3 regions of the Shewanella sp. 30m-14 genome follow, and region 2 is predicted to be linked to each of the others. Evidence: predicted binding sites of a transcription regulator. Region 2 holds the regulator's gene; each other region holds the start of a gene.
What was found. The regulator MetJ, encoded in region 2, represses methionine synthesis genes. The targets are predictions, from matches to a motif close to TAGACGTCTAGACGTCTA.
Positions count from the first base shown of each region.

Region 1: a site for MetJ is predicted at 1,473-1,490, ahead of serA (phosphoglycerate dehydrogenase). Genes of this name have one in related genera too.
Region 3: a site for MetJ is predicted at 2,274-2,291, ahead of metK (methionine adenosyltransferase). Genes of this name have one in related genera too.

Region 1 is NZ_JBRILW010000033.1:41,687-47,336, forward strand. Features, by position in the region: gene serA (phosphoglycerate dehydrogenase) at 53-1,282, opposite strand; gene ACVBIU_RS18635 (DUF2238 domain-containing protein) at 1,539-2,144, shown strand; gene ACVBIU_RS18640 (response regulator transcription factor) at 2,408-3,079, shown strand; gene ACVBIU_RS18645 (NupC/NupG family nucleoside CNT transporter) at 3,764-4,990, shown strand; gene deoD (purine-nucleoside phosphorylase) at 5,085-5,650, shown strand, end outside.
Region 2 is NZ_JBRILW010000023.1:11,815-17,464, reverse strand. Features, by position in the region: gene ACVBIU_RS15900 (bifunctional aspartate kinase/homoserine dehydrogenase II) at 1-1,467, opposite strand, end outside; gene metB (cystathionine gamma-synthase) at 1,483-2,643, opposite strand; gene metJ (met regulon transcriptional regulator MetJ) at 2,854-3,168, shown strand; gene ACVBIU_RS15885 (sulfite exporter TauE/SafE family protein) at 3,352-4,083, shown strand; gene ACVBIU_RS15880 (conjugal transfer protein TraF) at 4,093-5,286, opposite strand; gene ACVBIU_RS15875 (LysR family transcriptional regulator) at 5,495-5,650, opposite strand, start outside.
Region 3 is NZ_JBRILW010000004.1:133,476-139,125, forward strand. Features, by position in the region: gene ACVBIU_RS04610 (GNAT family N-acetyltransferase) at 163-615, opposite strand; gene metK (methionine adenosyltransferase) at 1,076-2,230, opposite strand; gene tkt (transketolase) at 2,726-4,717, shown strand; gene epd (erythrose-4-phosphate dehydrogenase) at 4,933-5,650, shown strand, end outside.

The DNA of each region.
Region 1 (5,650 bases), on a different contig from region 2:
ACGTTCAACTTCAGTTAGTGAATTAGACGTTGTTGACCTTTAATGAACTTTATTAGTGAAGCAATCGAGTTCTAATCGTGCCTTCAATCGCTTGCATCTCTATTAGCGCTTCGTCAGCCTTATCAGAATCGACTTCCATCACCACGTAACCAATTTCAGCCGTGGTTTGTAGATACTGAGCAGCAATGTTAATGCCTTTTTCTGCAAACGCGGAGTTAATCTGGATCAAAATCCCCGGACGGTTACGGTGAATATGCAGTAAGCGCGAAGTACCAGAGTGTTGAGCCAGTGACACTTCAGGGAAGTTCACCGCTGTCATGGTTGAACCATTATCTGAGTATTTAGCCAGTTTGCCAGCGACTTCGATACCGATGTTTTCTTGAGCCTCTGCCGTACTGCCGCCCACATGTGGAGTGAGTATGACATTGTCTAGGCCGCGTAGTGGGCTGACAAACTCATCGTCATTAGATTTAGGCTCAACAGGAAACACGTCGATGGCGGCACCAGCAAGGTGTTGCTCTTTTAGTGATGCCGCTAACGCATCGATATCAACCACTGTGCCGCGAGAGGCATTAATTAAAATGCTGCCTTTACGCATAGAAGCTAGCTCTTCATAGCTAATCATCTCTTTTGTCTGTGGTGTTTCAGGTACGTGTAGGCTCACCACATCGGCAATCGATAGCAGTTGCTGTAGTGAGTGCACTTGCTGTGCATTACCCAGCGGCAGTTTATCTTCAATATCAAAGAAGACAACGCGCATACCTAAGGTTTCAGCAAGAATACCTAGCTGAGTGCCAATATGGCCGTAACCGATAACCCCTAAGGTTTTACCGCGAGCCTCATAGCTTCCTGAAGCGCTTTTTAGCCAGCCACCACGGTGAGCTAGCGCATTACGCTGTGGGATCCCACGAAATAACATGATGATCTCACCGAGTACGAGTTCAGCTACGCTACGCGTATTTGAGAACGGTGCGTTAAATACAGGGATCCCCAGTTTTTCAGCTGCAGCGAGACTGACTTGGTTAGTACCAATACAGAAACAACCAATGCCAACGAGTTTGTCGGCTTGGGATAATACGTCTTCAGTCAATTGGGTACGGGAGCGGATACCAATAAAGTGGGCATCTTTAGTCGCTGAGGCTAATTCGTCTCCAGCGAGTGATGCTTTGTGATATTCAATGTTGGTGTAACCCGCACGTTCAAATACATCTACCGCAGATTGGTGGACGCCTTCCAACAGCAGGATCTTAATTTTATCCTTGTCCAGCGAATGTTTCGCCATGATTTATGTACCCTTTTAGTTTATATGTATTATGTATACTTAGTGCCACCGCAGAGACGACTAAACTCTACGTTGTAGGAGTGGTTTGGGTATAGACTGTCAATGTACTAAGGACTGCAAAGCCTTCACAACTGATATTTACTTCGAAAGCGTAACAGAGGTAACAAAGTATCACTTTTTTTACTGACTGTGGAGGGCTAGATGGCTAAAGTGTTTATTCTTAATTTAGAACAATATGGTATATGAGGGCGATATTTTGAATAAAAGCGCTGTGTGGCTAGTGATATTCTTCGCAGTATTAATCTGGTCAGGTATTAATCCTAAAGATCAATTTACCTGGTTTTTAGAGGTTGCACCGGCCTTAATTGCATTACCTATTCTGATCTATACCCGCAATAGTTTTGCTTTAACGAGTTTAGCTTATGGCTTGATTTTGATTCACTGCATCATTTTGATGGTGGGTGGACATTATACCTATGCTGAAGTGCCGCTATTTGATTGGATTAGCGACTGGACGGGCGCTCAGCGTAATAACTACGACAAAGTCGGCCATTTTGCTCAAGGTTTTATTCCGACTATTTTGGCCCGCGAGGTATTTATACGTCTCAGTGTTGTTAAGTTAGGAGCTTGGTGTAACTTTCTAGCTATCTGTTTTGCTTTAGCATTCTCTGCTTTCTATGAACTTATAGAGTGGTGGGTTGCGGAGCTGACCGGTGAAGATGCCGAAGCGTTTTTAGGCACCCAAGGGTACGTATGGGACACGCAGTCTGATATGGCAATGGCGCTAGTAGGGGCAATATCAGCCATTCTGTTGCTTAGCCGTTTGCATGATAAGCAGTTGAGCACAAAACTTAGTCAGTAAAAATCATAGTCAGTAAAAATCATAGTCAGTAAAAATCATAGTAGGCTTGCTGGCTATACCAGTTTACCTAGGCATAGACTAGGTAAACTCTGTATACTTCTGCTGCTTATAACGAGTTACATGATGTGGCTCGGGCCAATATTTAAAATCGTGCTTTCGTTCTAAAGCTAACAAGCGTTAATCTGTTCTGGGAATGACTTCAGGATCTAGATTTTAGTTTGTTCTATTTAACGGACAGGCAAAACTTTTCAGGGAGGAAAGTGATGAGAAAAATTGACGAAGTCGTCTTTCTGCATCAAATGGCGTCCCCTTGTCATTTGGCAATACTTGCAGAGTCAATCGGATTAAAAACTCGGGTTATCTCTAATGTAGAACAGCTTGAAGCCAATAGTAGTGATAACTGCTTTTATCTGGTTTCTCAACAAGGTGCAGCGCTCGATATTAATGGGATTCCGTTGGTGGCGACTCAATTGGTCAAGCATGTTCCTGTAGCGCTTTATCATGTCGAACGAGAAGGTATTGCTGCAGAAGCTGCATTGCTGCAAGGGATCCGTGGTCTACTGTTTTTGAATGAACGTATGGACCTGCTGCTAACTGGCTTACGTAAGATGTTAGCCGATGAGTTATGGTTCGATAGGCCGTTGATGAGCAGTGTATTGCGTCAATTAGTCAGCAAAATGGATGTACCTGAAGCCTTGACCAGTGAAGAGTCGGAATCACTTGAGGTGCTAACTAATCGTGAGAAAACCATTATTCAATTGGTATCGAGTGGCGCACGCAATAAAGAGATCGCAGGTAAGCTGAGTATTAGCGAGCATACGGTTAAGGCACATATCTCTTCTATATTTAGAAAAACTCAAGCGAGAAATCGTGTAGAACTGCTGCGCTGGGCACAATCATTCCAGAGCCAACTTAATCTATATGCATTGAACTAATGAATTTATCAGTATTGAGCATAAACTCACACGACTAACGTTACTCTGAACATAGCTTTGAACTGTAGTGGTATAGTTAATTTTAACATAGCTCTGAGCATGGTCAGGCTTAATTTAAGCTCGTTAACACTGTATCGGAAGCGCTAAAGCTCACCTTTTAGGCGTGTTTTGGCGTCCGACTTCTGCACTCAGTGACCTTACAAGCGAACAAGCATTACATCATCCATTCACCTTAAATACGTTTGCTAAAAACACGCTAAGATTTAATCTCCGCTTAATATCTAGCATTTTTAATAGGTGCGTAAGTAAGAGTTTGCGTTAAACACTAAGTTAGCCATCAAATATGATAATTTTTAGTCATTAGTAAAGTTATAAACTTTCAGTTTTGTATTTTTTGGATCTGAAATTAGTCATTTTGTGACTAATTAAGCTTTGTTCTTGCGAGTGAAACCTTTGGCTTTGTTGTTGCTTTAACTGGCCACGTGTGCCATTCCTGTTGGGTTTGCGTATTATTTATGTTTTAAGGTTATTTCTATTTATATGCTTTTCTACCGTTTCGATTCAATTAGCTGCTCTAACCGATAAAAACTCAATTTATCTTCGTCAATCTCAGCCAATTTCCTTGCAGCAAAATACTGCCTGTATACACTGCCGTCATATCAAGATTTAAATGGTAATAAATGTATGGAAGTTTTCATCAGTTTGTTCGGCATGTTCTGTCTTATAGGATTAGCGGTAGCGCTATCTGAAAATAGAAAAGCAATTAATCTTAGAACTGTACTCGGCGCATTGGCGTTTCAAGTCGCCTTTGGTGCATTCGTTATGTATGTTCCTATGGGGCAGGCGGTGCTTGATGGTGCATCAAATGGTGTGATGCACGTTATCGGCTATGCGAATGAAGGCTTAGGGTTTTTATTTGGCGACCTTGCTAAGTTTGGTGTTGGCTTTATCTTCGTGATTAACGTGCTATTTGTGGTGGTATTTATTAGCTCGTTAATTGCCGTACTTTATTACCTCGGCATTATGCAATGGGTTATTGGCCTTATCGGTGGCGGTTTATCTAAGCTACTGGGTTCTAGCCGCGCAGAATCATTGTCAGCAACAGCCAATATATTTGTAGGCCCAATCGAAGCGCCATCTATGGTGCGACCTTTCGTTAAGCATATGACTCGTTCAGAGTTGTTTGCGGTAATGACGGGGGGCTTAGCGTCTGTGGCTGGCGGCACCATGATTGGTTATATCCAGATGGGTGTTGACGTTAAATACGTACTGACTGCCGCGTTTATGACGGCGCCTGCTGGTCTACTGTTTGCCAAATTGATGTGGCCAGAGACGGAAACCCCGCTAAACGACATCAAGAAAGTGATGGACGATATGACTGACAAGCCAGCTAACGTGCTTGATGCCGCAGCTAATGGTGCGGCAATGGGTATGCAGCAAGTACTGTCGGTATCTGCACTGCTATTATCGTTTGTCGCACTTATCGCCATGGTCAATGGCATGCTAGGCGGTATAGGCGGCTGGTTCGGTATCGAAGACCTAACCATGCAAGCTATCTTAGGTTACATACTTGCCCCACTAGCATGGGTGATGGGCGTGCCTTGGAGCGAAGCGACACAAGCGGCATCATTTATCGGCCAAAAGATGGTGATTAACGAGTTCGTCGCTTACATCGATTTCTTAAAAGTGGCTGATCAGCTATCAGAAAAGACGCAAATCATTATCAGTTTCGCATTGTGTGGTTTTGCCAATATAGGCTCTCTAGCCATGGTGATTGGCGGCCTAGCTGCACTTTGCCCTGAACGTCGTCACGACTTAAGTGCATTAGGTATGAAGGCGCTTATTGCGGCGGCTTTAGCTAACCTAATGAGCGGTACAATTGCAGGTTTACTTTATAGTTTAGCGAGTTGATCCGCTGGGTAAACAACCTATTTTTTAGTTAGTTTTTAATGAGAAATGCTTGTTTAATAGCGCAAGCAAGCATTTAATTTTGAGTAAGGAAAGTATCATGACTCCACATATCAATGCCGCTGATGGCGCATTTGCTAAAACCGTATTAATGCCTGGCGACCCACTACGAGCTAAATACATTGCTGACAACTTTTTAGACAATGCAGTGCTCGTGACTGACGTTCGTAATATGTTGGGTTATACCGGTGAATACAAAGGTAAGAAGATCTCTGTAATGGGTTCTGGTATGGGTATTCCATCAATCTCAATCTATGCCAAAGAGTTGATCACCGAATATGGCGTTCAAAACATTATCCGTATCGGTTCATGTGGCGCAGTAAGTAACAAAATCAAGTTGATGGATGTAGTGATGGCGATGGGTGCGAGTACTGACTCTGCGGTTAACAGAACCCGTTTTGCAGACACCGATTTTGCTATGATTGCCGATTTTAACTTGCTAAAGCGTGCTGCTGACTCAGCAGAAAAGTTAGGTGCTAACTATCACGTGGGTAACCTGTACTCTTCTGATCTGTTCTACAGCAGTGATGAGAACCGTTACGACTTGATGGAAAAGTACGGCATTTTAGGTGTCGAAATGGAAGCCGCTGGTCTTTATGGTGT
Region 2 (5,650 bases):
TTCATCGCTAATTAGTGCCTTGCGTGAGCTCACTAAACCAACAAGCTCAACACTGGCTTCTAACTCTTTATTAAGCGCCGCCTGGGCATTGCTAAACAGATCGACCCAAGCTTCACCAATATTGCCCACCCCTAGCAATAGCACACCAATGCGCTTACGTGGACCGGCGCAGCGACGATGAACTTTTTGCGTTAGCAGGTTAACTTGCCCTTGCGGCACTAATGTCACGAGACTCATGCCATCGTTAAATAGTGGTCTGGCGTTACGGCTCAATAATCTGGCAAATCCACGACGGTAAAGGTTTGCATCGGCGCTGACTAACGCAACTAGGCCTAAGTCTTCGGTGATCTTAATATTACTCACAGCTAATGCTTCACGATTAACATCAAGCAAAGCTAACACTTGCTTCTGGTTTTCAAGCGTTACGGTCAACTCAATTCGGTTTTGCCCAAGCTCCCAATGAGCAAGTGGGCTCAAGCCTGTTTCTTCAAGCAAGGCGATAAACTGTTTAAAATCGCTCTTCAGCTCAAGATTAAACAAGGCAACGCTACTTAAGTTTGTCACCACTGGCGCACTTGCCGAAGAACTCTTAGGTGCAATCAAGGTAAAGTCTGTGTGGGAGGCGTAACTTGAACGCACAGCCAGACTCACTTGGGTATCAAATAGTGGCTGCAAAGTACGATTATGCAGTACCGGTGAGCCTAAATGGGCTAAACGGTTTGCCTCAGCAAGTGAAAGACTACTCAGCAACTTTGCATCGTTGATCTTATTCGGATCGGCGTTAAATACCCCTTCAACGTCGGTCCAAATCGTGACCCGCTCAATATCCGCTAAGCTAGCAATCAAGGTGGCACTAAAATCAGAGCCATTACGCCCTAACAGTAAGGTATCACCACGCTCATTAGCGCAGATAAACCCCGTAATAATTAGCCGCTCATTTGGGTGTGCTTCGGTCATCAGATGCACACGCTCGCGAGACTCTTGCAAGCGAATTTGCGGCACTGCGCCCTCATCAGCAATCAGTAAGGTGCGAGCATCGACATCCGACGCCGCAACCCCTGACTCGCGCAGCAATGCAGCTAATAGGCGCGCTGACCAACGCTCACCAAAGCTGACTACCTGGCTGCTCTGATAGTCATTAATTGACTCTATCGACAATAGACTGATCAGCTGAGATTTATCGGTAGATAAACGCTCTCTTAAAGAACGTGCCTGCTCATTTGAGAGCAATTGCTCAATCAAATTTTGCTGAAAGCTAATGAGTGTCTGCAGCTCTTCTTGCCACAACTGTTTAGTGCTACTTAATTCGAGCAACTTATACAGGAAATTAGTACTTTTACCGGCAGCTGACACCACAACTAAATCGTCGCTGTGGCCATGCGTCAGCAAAATATGAGCAACGCGACGGTAACAGTCTGCATCCGCTAGACTTGAGCCACCAAATTTATGTAAGTGACAGCGTGCCATCGTATACCCCTTTAATTAACAAGCGGCTGCAGCATTAAGCGCAGCTTCAATATCGGCAACAAGATCGTCAGCATCTTCGATACCAACAGAAAGACGGATAAGCGTATCTTTTACGCCAGCTTCAGCGCGAGCCTCTGGCTCCATCGCCCTATGTGTCATGGTCGCAGGAACGGCCACTAAACTTTCAACGCCGCCAAGACTTTCTGCAACTGAAAAATAATTTAGATTTTTTAAGAACTCCACCAACTGGGGCTCCCCACCTTGGAGCTCAAAGCTCAACATGGCGCCAAAACCTTTTTGCTGCTTGGCCGCAATCTCATGCCCCGGGTGATCTTTAAGCCCTGGGTAATAAATTTTGGATACAGCTTTATGATTGACTAGGGTATCAAGAATTCGTTGCGCATTCGCCTGATGTTCGCGAATTCGTACTGCAAGTGTGCGAATTCCGCGCAAAGTGAGATAACTATCAAATGCTGAACCCGTTAGCCCTAATGTATTTGACCACCAATGCAGCAACTCTCCGACTTCAGGATCTTTAGCCACAACAGCACCGCCCACCACATCACTATGACCATTAATATATTTTGTCGTAGAATGGATCACGATATCGGCGCCAAGTAATAACGGCTGTTGCAAAATAGGTGACAGAAAAGTGTTATCGACGACGACTAACGCGCCGACTTCATGGCTAGCCGAACTGATAGCTTCAATATCGACCACGCGAAGTAAGGGGTTCGACGGTGTTTCTAACCATACCATCTTAGGTTTTTGCGCTATCGCCTGATTAAGTGCCTGTGAGTCAGTCTGATCCACTACTAGCAACTTAAACTGACCTTTCTTGGCAAGGTTAGTAAATAAACGGTAACTGCCGCCATAACAGTCATGTGGCACGACAAGTAAATCATCTGGCCCGAGTAGATTTGTCGCCAAGGTGATTGCCGCCATACCAGTGCAAGTCACCACTCCCGTCGCACCTTTTTCAAGTTCGGAAATCGCATCGCCAAGAATGGAGCGAGTTGGGTTACCCGAGCGGCTATAATCGAAGTCTCTTGGATTTTTATGACCATCAAAAGAGTAGTTAGTTGACAGGTATATTGGCGGTACAACAGCGCCATGTTGGCTATCGGACTCAATGCCTTGACGCACTGCCGCGGTGGCAAGTTTACGCTCGGTCATGTACTACTCCTTAGTTACTGATTTTCTTATTAGAGATGTCTGGACGTCTAAATGTACCTAAGCACATCCTCCTCGTCAACCACTTTAGACGTTTAGACGTCCATGCATATAGAAATCTATTTGCATTTATCATAAATAAGAGGCAATAATTTGACTGCACAATTTAAAGGGTTAAAATCTGCCCCGAATTTTGAAATTACAGGTGAGTCAATGACTGAGTGGAATGGCGATTATATCAGCCCATATGCTGAACACGGCAAAAAGAATGAACAAGTGAAAAAAATTACTGTGTCCATTCCTTTGAAAGTACTTAAAGTACTTACCGATGAACGCACACGCCGCCAGGTGAATAACTTGCGTCACGCCACAAACAGTGAACTGTTGTGCGAAGCATTCCTGCATGCATACACAGGCCAGCCACTGCCAAACGATGCCGATCTAACTAAAGATAAACCCGACAGCATGCCTGCAGAGGTTAAACGTCTAATGGATGAAATGGGCATTGAGTGGGAAGAACTTGAATAATCTTCATTGATTATCGACAAACATGATCTCCAGATAAGGACTGCTTAGCAGTCCTTATCTGCTTCTATACCACTATAAACGTGTAGCAGACTGATAGTTTGCCTGTAAATCGATTCACGCCATCGTCACTGATAGGCCAACCTATATTCGTTCCCATATAAGCCGTCTTGGCTGGATAAACAGATGATCGAACCCATTACATTACTACTTGCCTCACTGATTATCTTTTGTGGCGCACTAACCCAAAGTCTTATCGGCTTTGGCCTAGCCGTCGTTGCAAGCCCCTTGCTGTATATCGTCGATCCGAGCCTAGTACCTGCACCTGTTATCATGATGGGATTCTCTATTGCACTGCTGACCCTATTTAGAGAGCGAGGTCAGCTTGAGTTTAATGGCCTGCAATATGCACTCTTAGGTCGTATTCCTGGCGGCATACTCGGCGCGACGTTGATTTTAATTGCGCCGCAACCGATTTTAGGTCTGGCGATAGCCGCGATTGTGGCATTGGCGGTTGGTTTAAGCTTGATGAAATTTAGCATTCCAGTGAATCGATTTAGCTTATTTATCGCAGGCATTTTATCCGGTATTTTTGGCAACATAGCCGCAATTGGTGGGCCGCCTCTTGCCATCTTGCTTTCCGGTAAAGATGCAGGCCAATTTCGCGCCGCCTTATCGGCCTTCTTTATCTTCAGCTCGATGATTGCTTTGATCATTTTGGCATTTGCAGGCTTGCTGACCTTGCATCACTTTTATATCTCTTTAATGCTGCTACCTTCTGTGATTTTGGGATATATCGTGGCGGGGCGATTGGTTGGGCGAGTCGACAAACAAAAAACCAGAGCGTTAACTCTGGCTTTATGTGGCGGCAGTGCGCTTATCCTAACCATTAAATCAACGATAGAGTTAATGGGTTAGCGTTACTCGTTAGAAATGGTAGGAGGTTTGCAGCACGCCTCCTACCGCATTGTCATCACCAAACATACCGGTGAAGTCTAAGAAAAACGAATCACCGAAGGCAAAGCCTGAACCCAATGAATAGAGATTAGCTGTAGAGTCTTTCATATCATGGCGATAACCCACTCGTAGCGACATCCAATCAAAGGCTCTAACTTCCCCCCCTAAGCGCCAATATTGAGTACCATCGAGCTCTTTAAACTTCTTATTTTCAATCAGATCGATATCTGTGGTTACCGATAAAATACCCCAGTCATAAACCACTCCAGCGGTTACTAAGGGCTCTACGCGGTAGGTAAACTTTTGCCCTTCAACTTCTATGGTATCCACATCCTGGCTAATCAAGTTTCTCCCCGACAGACCTAGCGTCAGCCCTTCAAATGGTTGCAAGGCGACACCGATATCGAGGTTAAAGTTAGTCTCATCATTACGGTACTTAACGTCGTCAAAATCACTGGCATCAAAGTTATTCGCATTGGCAATATAGTTATAGGTGTCAACGCGCTGAAACTTTGGCGATATACCCACTGCAATCGGCATATTGACGATAGAAAGTGGAAAACTCAATGCAATACCTAAATCTGATACTGCGCCGCCTACTACTTGCCCTTGAGAGTCTAAATCAGAAATTTGTGGTGGATTATTAGGATCTAAATTATTGAGGGTATTGATATCTGACTGCGCGATATTAGCAACGCCGACGGCGTTGACATAAGTCTTATAGAAGATTGCCATCGGCATTCTTTGATGTGGAATGGCCACGCTGAAACCAAGCCCTGCACTCGCATAGGCTGAAGTGCCCTTTAACGACTCTAAATCAGCTACTAAATCATCACGAAATTGATTAATATCACCACTATTGCCAGTATCAATCGCATCAGCTAAGCCATCGTATGAGTCAATCAGCGAATCAAACTTATCTATCATGTCATCGCTATCAGCCATATCGATTCCAAGAACAGGCATCAGCAGTACTGCAGAATTGTCTTTATGCGCATTAATCGCGAGTAAGGCAGGATTAACAAAAGCCGCCCCCTCTTTATTTGAAGCTGCAACGCCCGCTCCCCCCATAGCATCGCTTCGAGCCTCATAATATTCTTGCCCTGCATAGGCTGAAAAGCAATGTAACAAGGCACAAGCTAGTGCTATTTTCTTTAGGTTCATCCATTCCACCTTTTAATGTCCTTAACGCTCTAAGCAGCAATACGACTCAAATCGAAAAAAGGTTATTTTTGTTCTTAAGATATTCTAAGACAAAATCGACTAAAATGGATGACAAATTTAACCTTAAATAAACATTTATATAGCAAAATGTTTGCCACCCCAATCATCAGTAACAAACCGATTAAAGGGGGATCAAAATTAATTCAATTCAATTTTTTGGCAACGCCACATATTCCATAAAGTGCTGTGTAGTGAAATCAATAAACTGCCTTAATCGAGCTGGTTGAAACTGATCTTTGTTATAAAGCAGATAAAGCGGTGTATCCGATATGGTCCAATCTTCAAATACATGCACTAATTCACC
Region 3 (5,650 bases), on a different contig from region 2:
TGAGCGGATTGCTGTAGATCCCTTCTTGGCCGTGTGTGAGCTGGAAGCTCACGACTTTGGTCAGGCGCAGCCTGATGCCTTAAAAATCTGGTGTGGGCGAAGCGCCACGATGTTTATCAAGCGTAGCTTGATTGCGTCAAAGGCCGTAAGGCCTCATCCCCACTAGTCTGTGGGAACAATACCCATTAAAACAAGTTCCTTATCAGAACTCTGATATTTGAGAAACAACTGCTGAATATCATTCGGCGCTGATGACACAGCGCAAAACCCATGTTGAGAATAAAACCCCTGCAAATGCGCTAAGGCAAAAATATAGGTCTTGTCGTTATTGATAACGGATGCAAGTTCATCCATCAATTGATGACCCACACCTTGGCCGCGAAAATCTGGATGCACCAACATGCCGGTTAAAATGGCTAACTGACCAATAGGCCGAATACGCGCACTAGCTACTATTTTTGATGACGCTATGTCGGTGCCGTTAGTCGAAGTGCAGTCCTCTTGAGTCAACACGCAGACTGACTCCTTCTGCAACAGGCGTGCATAAGGCATGTGCTGGCGATAGAACTTCTTTACCTCGATACGCTCATCAGGCGCTAACCAAGTTAATTGCACTGTGCTGTTTATCCTTACCGACTAAAAGAAAATTATGATGCTAAGCCTAATTCATACTACTTGCGATAGCTCTTGTAGAGCAAACACCAGAGGTTAGGTCATATTGCTTTTCTAACCTAGTGTAGATGCGACTGAGGCCTTTGATGGCATGGATGCCATCGCAGAGCTTACAGGGACGTACTTGCTGCGAGTCTCAGTAGTATCTGCGCATACGCCGACCGCAGGTCATTGGAACCACTGCAGTTGGAAGTTAACTGTAATACGCTATTTATGGCGTCTTGCGTAATTGTGTCACGTTGATGCAAAACCTAATACAGCAAATTACAGACTCAACGACGATTTACTGTTTTGAAAAAGTCATCCATGGTAAATCGTCATAAATGTTCCAGACACAAAAAAACCGCCAAGTGGCGGTTTTTCATAGGCGTTGAACCAGCAACGCCGATTTAATCGGTAACGATTAAAGACCTGCGTCAGCGCGTAGTGCGTCAACTTTGTCAGTCGCTTCCCATGGGAACTCGTTACGACCAAAGTGACCATATGCTGCAGTCGCTTGGTAGATTGGGCGAGCTAGGTTTAACATCTCTGTTAGACCGTATGGGCGTAGGTCGAAGTGACGACGTACTAGGTCAATCAATAGCTCTTCGCCAACTTTAGCAGTGCCAAATGTTTCGATGCTGATTGACGTTGGCTCTGCAACACCAATAGCGTAAGACACTTGAAGCTCACAACGGTCTGCAAGACCTGCTGCAACGATGTTCTTAGCAACGTAACGTGCTGCGTATGCTGCACTACGGTCAACTTTTGATGGGTCTTTACCAGAGAAAGCACCACCACCGTGACGAGCCATACCGCCGTATGTGTCAACGATGATCTTACGACCCGTTAGACCACAATCACCTACTGGACCACCGATAACGAAACGGCCAGTTGGGTTGATGAAGTATTTAGTGTCTTTAGATAACCACTTAGCCGGTAATACTGGCTTGATGATGGTTTCCATTACACCTTCAATGAGGTCTGCTTGAGTCACATCTTCGCTGTGCTGCGTAGATAGAACAACTGCATCGATACCAGCAATGCTGCCATCTGAGTTATAAGCAAAAGTAACCTGACTTTTCGCATCAGGACGTAACCATGGAAGTGTCTTGTCTTTACGTACTTCAGACTGACGCTTAACTAGCTTGTGCGAATAAGTAATAGGCGCAGGCATGAGTACGTCGGTTTCGTTGTTGGCATAGCCAAACATTAAACCTTGGTCACCAGCACCTTGCTCTTTAGGGTCAGCACGGTCAACACCTTGGTTGATGTCTGGAGACTGCTTACCAATTACGTTTAGGATAGCGCAAGAGTCGGCATCAAAACCCATATCTGAGTGAGTGTAGCCAATGTCACGTACAGTCTTACGGGTGATCTCTTCGATATCAACCCAAGCTGAAGTGGTAACTTCGCCGCCAACCATAACCATGCCAGTTTTGACATAAGTTTCGCATGCTACACGAGCTTTTGGATCTTGCGCCAAAATTGCGTCTAGTACCGCATCAGAAATCTGATCGGCGATTTTATCTGGATGACCTTCTGAGACCGACTCAGAGGTAAACAAGTGCTTTGCCATGATGGAAAATCTCGTCTTTAAACAATTTGAATGTGTAGAAGTATCTACATCTAGACGGCTATTCTAGTGTAAAACAGAGTTGATGACACCCCTTTCACTAAATTTTGTGCAGTCACGCGCGCATTTTATTTGCTAGATACATATTTAATAGGGTTTTTGATTTACATTAGATCTATGTAAGTAAAGGTGATTTTTACTGTTTTATGCGCAGCGTTCTGATTTAGGAATGATCAATAATTTGCCCATTTTTGCCAAAAATTCACCGCTGAAATAGAAAAAAGCTATTATTTGATGGCATTAATTTGCTCAAGCTTCATTCATCTCACTTAAAAGTGCCAATATTTTTCATTCTGGGTGAATTAAATTTGCGTCCTACTGGCGAGTAGGCGAAAATATGGCTCCAAAATTTGCTGTAGGGAAGGGAAAAGCAAATACAAATTTGTGGCCCTTTTCTCAATCTAAGCCTCAATACCTCAAAACGAAGCAGGAGAGAGCATGTCATCTCGTAAAGAACTCGCAAACGCAATCCGCGCATTGACCATGGATGCTGTTCAAAAAGCCAATTCTGGTCACCCAGGTGCACCAATGGGGATGGCTGATATTGCTGAAGTGCTATGGAACGATTTCCTAAAGCACAACCCAAACAACCCAGACTGGGTTGATCGTGACCGCTTTATCCTTTCTAACGGCCACGGCTCTATGCTTATTTACTCTTTGCTGCACCTTACAGGTTACGCATTACCTATCGAAGAGTTGAAAAACTTCCGTCAGCTTCACTCTAAAACACCGGGACACCCAGAATACGGTTACACTCCAGGTGTTGAAACAACCACTGGGCCGTTAGGTGCTGGTATCAGTAACGCTGTAGGTATGGCGATTGCTGAAAAGACACTGGCTGCACAGTTCAACCAGCCTGGTCACGACATCGTTGATCACTTCACATACTGCTTCCTAGGCGATGGCTGTTTGATGGAAGGTATCTCTCATGAAGCATGTTCACTAGCCGGCACCCTAGGTCTTGGCAAGCTAGTCGCGTTCTGGGATGACAACGGTATTTCTATCGATGGTCACGTAGAAGGCTGGTTCACTGACGATACGCCTAAGCGTTTTGAGTCTTACGGCTGGCACGTCATTGCTAACGTAGACGGACACGACAGCGACGCAATCCGCGCAGCTATCGAAGAAGCTAAGTCAGTTACTAACAAGCCAACAATGATTTGCTGCAAAACCACAATCGGTTTTGGTTCACCAAACAAGTCTGGCAGCCACGACTGTCACGGCGCACCACTAGGTGATGCTGAAATCGCAGCGGCTCGTGAATTCCTTGGCTGGAACCACGGTGCATTTGAAATCCCAGAAAACGTTTACGCGGGTTGGGATGCTAAAGAAGCGGGTCAAGCTAACGAAGCTAACTGGAACGATAAGTTCGCAGCATATGAAGCAGCATTCCCAGAATTGGCGGCTGAATACAAGCGTCGTGTTATTTCTGGCGACCTACCTGCTGACTTTGAAGAGAAAGCACAAGCTTTCGTTCAAGAGTGTCAAGATAAAGCAGAAGGCATTGCTAGCCGTAAAGCATCACAAAATGCTATCGGTGCATTTGGTGCTATCCTACCTGAAATGCTAGGTGGCTCTGCAGATCTAGCCGGTTCTAACCTAACGCTTTGGTCTGGCTCTAAAGGTATTCAAGACGATCCAGCCGGTAACTACATCTATTACGGTGTACGTGAATTCGGCATGAGCGGTATCATGAACGGTGCTTCTCTACACGGTGGTTTCATCAACTACGGCGCAACGTTCATGATGTTTATGGAATACGCACGTAACGCTGTACGTATGTCTGCATTGATGGGCATTCAGAACATCTTCGTTTATACCCATGACTCTATCGGTCAAGGTGAAGATGGTCCAACTCACCAGCCAGTTGAACAGCTTGCTAACCTACGTATGACACCAAACATGACGGTATGGCGTCCATGTGATGCGGCTGAAACTGCGGTTTCTTGGAAGAATGCAATCGAGCGCCGTAACGCGCCAACATCGCTAATCTTCAGCCGTCAAAACCTACCAGCTCAAGCACGTAGCGCTGAGCAGTTAGCAAACGTTGTTAAAGGTGGTTATGTACTAAGTGATTGCGCTGGTACGCCAGACCTAATCCTGATTGCTACAGGCTCTGAAGTTCAGCTAGCACTAGATTCTGCAAAAGTACTGACTGAGCAAGGCCAAAAGGTTCGCGTTGTGTCTATGCCGTCAACTAACGAGTTCGATAAGCAAGATGCGGCTTATAAAGAGTCTGTACTACCAGCCTCTGTGACTAAGCGTGTTGCGATTGAAGCGGCTCACGTTGATTTCTGGCACAAGTATGTTGGCTTTGGCGGCGCAGTTGTGGGCATGAGCACCTTCGGTGAGTCTGCTCCTGGTGGCGACTTGTTGAAGTACTTTGGCTTTACTGTTGAAAACGTTGTAGCAACCGTTAACGGACTATAATCAGCTAACGTGTCAGAGCTAATGATGCAATGGGCGGTTAACCTAGGCGCGAGTCGAAAGATTAATCAGTGTATTGCATCAATAATTTGCTCTATGATACAGAATAATTGTTTACGTATTTTTTACTTTAAGCATTTATGATACAACGGCTTACCTATTGAGGTAGGCCGTTGTCGTATCAATAATTAAGCTGTTAAAGGAAATAGAAAGCTTACATGATCAGAGTCGCTATCAATGGTTATGGCCGTATCGGTCGTTCAATTCTTCGTGCAGTGTATGAATCTGCCAAACGTGACCGCATTCAGATAGTGGCGATTAATGAGTTGGCCAAACCTGAAGCGATGCTTCATTTAACTCAGTACGACACCACCCACGGGCGCTTCCACACCCAAGTGTCACTTGATAATCAGCATATGATTATTGGTGACGACGCCATTAAATTGCTGCATGAACCTAATCCTGAAAATCTGCCCTGGAAAGAACTGGATATTGATATTGTTTATGAAGCGACGGGCGTGCTTAATGACAGAGTGCAATGTGAAGCGCATATAAAAGCGGGTGCTAAGCAAGTTCTAATCAGTAACCCGTCATCTAGCGATGTCGACGCCACCATTGTTTATGGTGTTAACCAAGATTTACTCAAAGCCGAACATACCATAGTGTCGAATGCATCATGCACGACTAACTGTATCGTACCGGTGATCGACGTGCTCGATAAGCATTTTGAAGTTAAAAGTGGTGCGATTACCACTATCCATTCGGCAATGAATGATCAGCAAGTGATCGATGCCTATCATGACGATTTACGTAGAACCCGCGCCGCTGGTCAATCAATCATCCCTGTCGATACTAAACTTGCCCGGGGTATTGAGCGTATTTTGCCGCACATGAAAGATAAGTTTGAAGCTATCTCTGTACGCGTGCCGACCATTA